DNA from 2 places in the Cellulosimicrobium sp. 4261 genome. Region 1 is predicted to be linked to the other one. Evidence: predicted binding sites of a transcription regulator. Region 1 holds the regulator's gene; the other holds the start of a gene.
The links. The regulator Rex, encoded in region 1, represses fermentation and respiration genes when NADH is low (regulators of the CRP and FNR family bind a similar motif). The targets are predictions, from matches to a motif close to CTTGTGAANNNNTTCACAAG.

Region 1 (3,403 bases):
CCGTGTAGAAGCCGTCCTCGTGCTCCGCGACGGTGCCGAGCGCGCCCGTCGTGCCGAGCCGACGCGCGATGAGCTCGCCGATCTCGACGGGGGTCGCGGAGACGAGCCACACCTGGTGCCCGGCGGCGAGGTGCTCGTCGAGCAGACGGCGCGTGCCGGGGTAGATGCGCAGCGACAGGACGGTGTCGTAGACCTCCTCGCCGATCGCGGTGACCTCCGCGACGGAGCGCCCGGCGATGAGGTCCAGGGCGCGCGAGCGGATGCGGTCGATCTGCCGCTTGTTCTCGCCGAACACGAGGTACCGGGCCTGGTGCGCCGCGAACCGCACGATGTCGAGCGTCGAGAAGAACTCGCGCTGGTACAGGGCGCGCGCGAGGTGGAACGACGACGCGCCGCGGATGATCGTGTTGTCGACGTCGAAGAACGCGGCGGTCCGGTGCGGCGGCCCGGGGGCGCGCGCGGGGGCCTCCTCGGGGAGCGTCGGCCGGGAGGTCGGGTCGGGGCCCGGGCCGGGAGACGTCGCCATGCCTCCACTCTAGGCGGTCGGGCTGCCGGGGCCTCGTACCCTGGGAGGCGTGAGCACCTCCGACGCCCCCGCCCCGGTCCTGCTGTTCGGCCGCGCGGGCTGCCACCTGTGCGACGACGCGCGGGCGGTCGTCGAGGCGGTGTGCCGCGAGGCCGGCGTCGCGTGGGCGGAGGTCGACGTCGACGCGCCGGGCGCGGACCCGGCGCTGCGCGAGCAGTACGGCGAGTACGTGCCGGTCGTCACGGTCGGCGGCGTGCAGCAGGGCTTCTGGCGCGTGGACGCGCGTCGGCTGGCGCGCGCGGTGGCCCGGATTTCGGTGCCGCGCACGGACCTGGGATGATTCCTCCCGGTGGAGCGTGACCGTCGACGAGGACGGTCCCATGGACGACGGAGTGACGGTGGCTGAGCAGGTAGTCGGTGAGGTGACGGCGCCGGGGATCCCGAGCGCGACGGTGGCGCGGCTCCCGTCCTACCTGCGTGCGCTGCGCGACCTCGTGGCGCGGGGCGTCGGGACGACGTCGTCGGTCGAGCTCGCGGAGCTGTCCGGCGTGGGCCCGGCGCAGCTGCGCAAGGACCTGTCCTTCCTCGGCTCGTTCGGCACGCGCGGCGTGGGCTACGACGTCGACTCGCTGGCGCAGTACATCACCGAGGCGCTGGGCCTGGTCGACGAGCACCGGATCGCGATCGTCGGGATCGGCAACCTGGGGCACGCCCTCGCGAACTACTCGGGCTACGAGCAGCGCGGCTTCCACGTCGCGGCGCTGCTCGACGCGTCGCCGGACGTCGTCGGGACGCGGGCCGCGGGCCTCGTCGTCGAGCACGTCGACGCGCTCGAGGAGGTCGTGGAGCGCGAGAAGGTGTCGATCGTCGTCCTCGCGACGCCTGCGGCGCACGCCCAGGCGGTCGCGGACCGCGTGGTCGCGGCCGGGGTGCGCGAGATCCTCAACTTCGCGCCGCGCGCGCTCCAGGTCCCGGCGGACGTCGACGTGCGCGGCGTGGACGTCGGCAGCGAGCTGCAGATCCTCGCGTTCCACTCGCAGGCCCGCGCGCTCGCGGCGTCGCAGGAGCGCTGAGCGGGCCCGGCGCCCGGACCCGGGGGGACGAAGGGCCGCGTGCTCTGCACGCGGCCCCTCGGGGCGGCACCCCTGCCGGTGGGCGCCGGTCTCGCCCGGGACGTGCCCGGGAGGACGGTCAGGCCTGCTTGATGGCCGAGACGTCGAGCGCGATCTTGATCTTGTCGCCGACGAGCACGCCGCCGGTCTCGAGCGCGGCGTTCCAGGTGAGGCCGAACTCCTTGCGCGAGATCTCGGTGGTCGCCTCGAACCCGGCGCGCGGGTTGCCGAACGGGTCGGTCGCGGTGCCCGCGAACTCGGTCTCGAGCTCGACCGGCTTGGTGACGCCGTTGATGGTCAGGTCGCCCGCCACGACGTAGTCGTCGCCGTCGCCCGTGATGCGCGTCGACGTGAACGTCCACGTCGGCTTGTTCTCGGCGTCCCAGAAGTCGGCGCTGCGCAGGTGGTTGTCGCGGTTCTCGTCGCCCGTGCTCACGGACGCGGCGTCGAGCTGGGCGGTCACGGACGTCGACTCGAGGTCGTCGCCCACGGTGATCGTGCCGTCGGTGATCGCGAGGGTGCCGCGGACCTTGGAGATCCCGGCGTGGCGGACGGTGAACGACGCCTGCGAGTGCGACGCGTCGAGGGCGTAGGTACCGGTGGTGAGGCCGGCGGGCAGCGACGAGGCCATGGGTGCTCCTGTGGTGGTCGGGGTCCTGGCGGACCCAAGTGGTTGAAGGTTCAACTTCGGACGAGCGTATCAACAGCACCCCTCGATCCGTCTATTCCCGGTGGGGTGGAACAATGTTCCGCGACGCCCCGCACCGCCCCCAGCCCCTCCCGCACCGCCGAGGACCCATGACCAGCAACGACGTCGACATCCCGACGGCGAGGAACGTCCGCACCGCGGCAGTCGCCCCGACCGGCGAGCCGCGCTGGCTCGACACCGAGCAGCAGCGGCTGTGGCGCGCCTACCTCGACGGGACCGTGCGCTTCATCGAGGCCCTGGGTCGTGACCACGAGGAGCGGTCCGACGTGTCCCTCAACGAGTACGAGCTGCTCGTGCGCCTCTCGGAGAGCCCCGACCACACGCTGCGCATGTCGGCGCTCGCGGACGGTCTCGCCCGCTCGCGCAGCCGCGTGACGCACACCGTCGCGCGCATGGAGGCGCGCGGCCTGGTCCGGCGCTCCGCGAGCTCGGGCGACCGCCGCGGCGTGAACTGCGCGATGACGAGCGAGGGCTACCGCGTGCTCGTCGCGTCGGCGCCCGCGCACGTCGCGGCCGTGCGCCGTTACCTGGTCGACGTGCTCACGCCGGAGCAGTTCCGCGCGCTGGGCGAGGCGATGGCCGCCGTCGCCGAGGCGTGCAAGGCCGACCGCGACACCTGACCGGCCCGTCCCGGCGCGTCCCCGCCCGTCCCGTCCCGCGACGTCGGCCCGCGATGGCGTGCGCTCGCCCCGAGTGCGGGACACTGGTGGGCATGGTCTCCACCATCGTCCACCTCTTGCGCCACGGCGAGGTCCACAACCCCGACGGCGTCCTCTACGGCCGGATCCCCGGCTACCACCTCTCCGAGCGCGGGCACGAGATGGCTCGCCGCGTCGCCGCGCACCTCGCCGGCGAGCCCGGGCCCGACGGCACGTCGCGCCCGCGCGCCGACCTCACGGTCGTCGTGGCGTCGCCGCTGCAGCGCGCGCAGGAGACCGCGACGCCAGCCGCCGAGGCGTTCGGGCTCGAGCTCGGCACGGACGAGCGGCTCATCGAGGCCGCGAACCACTTCGAGGGCAAGACCTTCGGCGTCGGCGACGGCTCGCTGCGGCACCC
Region 2 (3,403 bases), on a different contig from region 1:
GGCGAAGTCCTCGTAGGCGCGGTGGCGGTTCGCCTTGAGCGCGGCCTGGTGCCATGCGGGACCGTACTCGCCGCCGCCGCGGATGTTCGCGACGACGTAGACACCGCCCTGCGCGAGCCACGCACGGCCGAGCGCACCGGAGTACGCGGGCGTGAGCGAGATCTCGAACCCGCCGTACCCGTACAGCAGCGTGGGCGCGGTGCCGGTTCCCGTGTCGCCGTCGCCCGCGACGAGGTCCGCCCGGCCCACGACGAAGTACGGCACGCGCGTGCCGTCGTCGGACGTGGCGAAGTGCTGCGCGACGGTCATGCCGTCGGCGTCGAAGAACGCGGGGTTGGACTTGACGACCTCGGGTGCGCCCGCGTCGCCGGGGTGCTCGCCGAGCGCCAGGAGCGAGAGCGTCGTCGGCGTGAGGTAGTCGGTCGTGACGAGCCAGAGGTCGTCGGTGTCGACGGGGTCGACCGCACCGACGGCGACCGTGCCCAGCGCGGGCAGGCCCGGGATCTCCGAGCGCACCCACGGCGCGTCCGCGGTCTCCTGCCCGACGACGGCCCCGGCGTCCCCGGGAGCGGCGGCGTCGGGCGGCGTCAGCACGTGCAGCCGGTTCTTCACGTCGTCGAGCACGTTGACGACGAGGTGGTGGCGCGTCCACGTGGCGCCGGCGAGCGACGTCGTCGCGGTGGGCTCGAAGAGCACGGTGAAGCCACGGTCGCCCGCGAGGAAGTCGTCGAACCGGGCCGCGAGGAGCGACCCGGCGCGGTACGTGGTGCCCCCGACCGTCCAGTCGTCGCGCAGCTCGACGAGCAGCCACTCGCGCCGCACGCCGACCTCGGCGGAGTCGGGCACGTCGATCTTCGTCAGGCGCTGCTCGGGCGTGCCGGTGCGCTCGGCGAGGTAGAGCTCGTCGGAGTAGAACGCCTTGGAGCGGTGCACGAAGTCGCGCTCGAACCCGGGCGTGTGCGAGCGCCAGGCGGAGATGTACATGTCCTCGTCGGTGCCCTCGTAGACGGTCACCGCGGTCTCGAGCGGGGTGCCGCGCGTCCAGCGCTTGACCACGCGCGGGTACCCGGACGGCGTGAGCGTGCCCTCGCCGAAGTCGGTGAAGACGTAGACGGTGTCGGCGTCGATCCAGCCGAGCGAGCCCTTGGCCTCGGCGCGGTGGAAGCCGCCGTCCTCCGGCGCGACGAACCGCTTCTCGACGAGGTCGAACTCGCGCGTGACGTCGGCGTCGGAGCCGCCGGGGGAGAGCTCGACGAGCGCGTGCCGCCAGGGCTCGCCCGCGGCGAGCTGCTCCGGCGTCGGGCGCAGGACGCTCGCGCCGTGCCAGACCCACGACTCGCCCTCGGTCGCGGCGAGCGCGTCGAGGTCGAGCACGGTCTCCCACTCCGGGTCGTCGGTGCGGTAGGACTCGAGCGTCGTGCGCCGCCAGACGCCGCGCTCGTGCTGCGCGTCCCGCCAGAAGTTGTAGTACCGGTCGCCGATCTTCGAGACCTCGGGGATCTTGGCGTCGGAGTCGAGCACCTCGCGGACCGCGCGCTCGGTCGCGGCGAACTCGTCGGCGGTCTCGAGCGTGTCGGCGACCTCGGCGTTGCGGGCGCGGACCCAGGCCAGCGCCTCGTCGCCCTCGACCTCCTCGAGCCAGAGGTACGGGTCGTGGGGGGTGCCGTCCGGTCGGTCGGTCGCTGCGCGGCTCCGGGTCGCGGGCGAGGGGCTCGTCGTCTGCTCGGCGGTCATGGTCACCCACCCTACGGCGCGCGGGCGGTGGTGCGGAGGTCACGAGGAGGCGGGGACCTTCGGCCCGCATCGGGGCCGGACCCTTGTGGGGACGGGTCCCTTGTGAAAACCTTCACAAGTAGAGAGACCGCCGAAGGAGCCGGGGCATCCCGGCCCCGGCACACCCGCGGCCGACGCCCGGCGAGGCCGGGCACCGGAGGGGACGCATGAGCGCGAAGAGCGCGAGCACGAAGGCCGAGAACCGCACCGAGGACACCCGCACGACGCACGAGATCGACGTCCTCGTCGAGCGGGCCCGCAAGGCTCTCGACCAGTACATGAGCCTCACGCAGGAGGACGTCGACCGGATCGTCCTCAAGGCGTCGGTCGCCGGCCTGCACCAGCACGGCCACCTCGCGCAGATGGCCGTCGCCGAGACCGGGCGCGGCGTGTTCGAGGACAAGGCGACGAAGAACATCTTCGCGTGCGAGCACGTGCCCAACTCGATGGCCAACCTCAAGACGGTCGGCGTCATCGGTCGCGACGAGCTCACGGGCGTCGTCGAGATCGCCGAGCCCGTGGGCGTGGTCTGCGCCGTGACGCCGGTGACGAACCCGACGTCGACGACCATCTTCAAGTCGCTCATCGCGCTCAAGACGCGCAACCCCGTGGTGTTCGCGTTCCACCCGAGCGCGCAGCGCTCGTCGGTCGAGGCGGCCCGCATCGTGCGCGACGCCGCGGTCGCGGCCGGCGCGCCCGACGACTGCATCCAGTGGGTCGAGCACCCGTCGATCGAGGCGACCAACACGCTCATGCACCACCCGGGCGTCGCGCTCATCCTCGCGACGGGCGGCAACGGCATGGTCCGCGCGGCCTACTCGGCCGGCAAGCCGGCGCTCGGTGTCGGCGCGGGCAACGTCCCGGCCTACGTCGAGAAGAGCGCCGACCTCGGTCGCGCGATCAACGACGTCGTCATGTCGAAGGCGTTCGACAACGGCATGGTCTGCGCGTCGGAGCAGGCGCTCATCCTCGACGACGTGATCTACGACGACGCGATGCGCGAGCTGGCCCGCCTGCACGCCTACCGCGTGACGCCCGCCCAGAAGGCGATGCTCGAGCGCCTCATCTTCGGTGTCGAGGCGAACGGCACGAACTGTGCCGGCGCGAAGCTCAACCCGAAGGTCGTGGGCAAGTCGCCCGTCTGGATCGCGCGCGAGGCCGGGTTCGAGGTCCCCGACGACACGTCGATCATCCTCGCCGAGATCGACGACGTCGGGCCTGACGAGCCGCTGAGCCGCGAGAAGCTCACGCCCGTCCTGGCCGTCCTGCGGGCCCGCGACACCGAGCACGGCGTCCGCCTCGCGGAGCGCATGGTCGAGCTCGACGGCCTGGGCCACTCGGCCGCGATCCACACGTCCGACGAGGAGCTCGTCGAGCGGTACGGGTCGCGCGTCAAGGCCGTGCGCGTGCTGTGGAACAGCCCGACGTCGCTCGGCGGGATCGGTGACATCTACAACGCGCTGCTCCCGTCGCTCACCCTCGGCTGCGGCAGCTACGGCGCGAACTCGGTGTCGAACAACGTGTCGGCGGTCAACCTCATCAACGTCAAGCGGATCGGGCGGCGCAACAACAACATGCAGTGGTTCAAGGTGCCCGCCAAGACGTACTTCGAGCCGAACTCGATCCAGTA

Region 2: adhE (bifunctional acetaldehyde-CoA/alcohol dehydrogenase) is a predicted target of Rex. The motif match lies at 1,834-1,853, and genes of this name have one in related genera.

The regions. Positions count from the first base shown of each region.
Region 1 is NZ_JBEPOQ010000003.1:499-3,901, forward strand. Features, by position in the region: gene ABIE39_RS04580 (HAD-IB family hydrolase) at 1-526, opposite strand, end outside; gene ABIE39_RS04585 (glutaredoxin family protein) at 576-866, shown strand; gene ABIE39_RS04590 (redox-sensing transcriptional repressor Rex) at 925-1,599, shown strand; gene ABIE39_RS04595 (YceI family protein) at 1,718-2,269, opposite strand; gene ABIE39_RS04600 (MarR family transcriptional regulator) at 2,437-2,967, shown strand; gene ABIE39_RS04605 (histidine phosphatase family protein) at 3,060-3,403, shown strand, end outside.
Region 2 is NZ_JBEPOQ010000006.1:239,380-242,782, forward strand. Features, by position in the region: gene ABIE39_RS10665 (prolyl oligopeptidase family serine peptidase) at 1-1,734, opposite strand, end outside; gene adhE (bifunctional acetaldehyde-CoA/alcohol dehydrogenase) at 1,941-3,403, shown strand, end outside.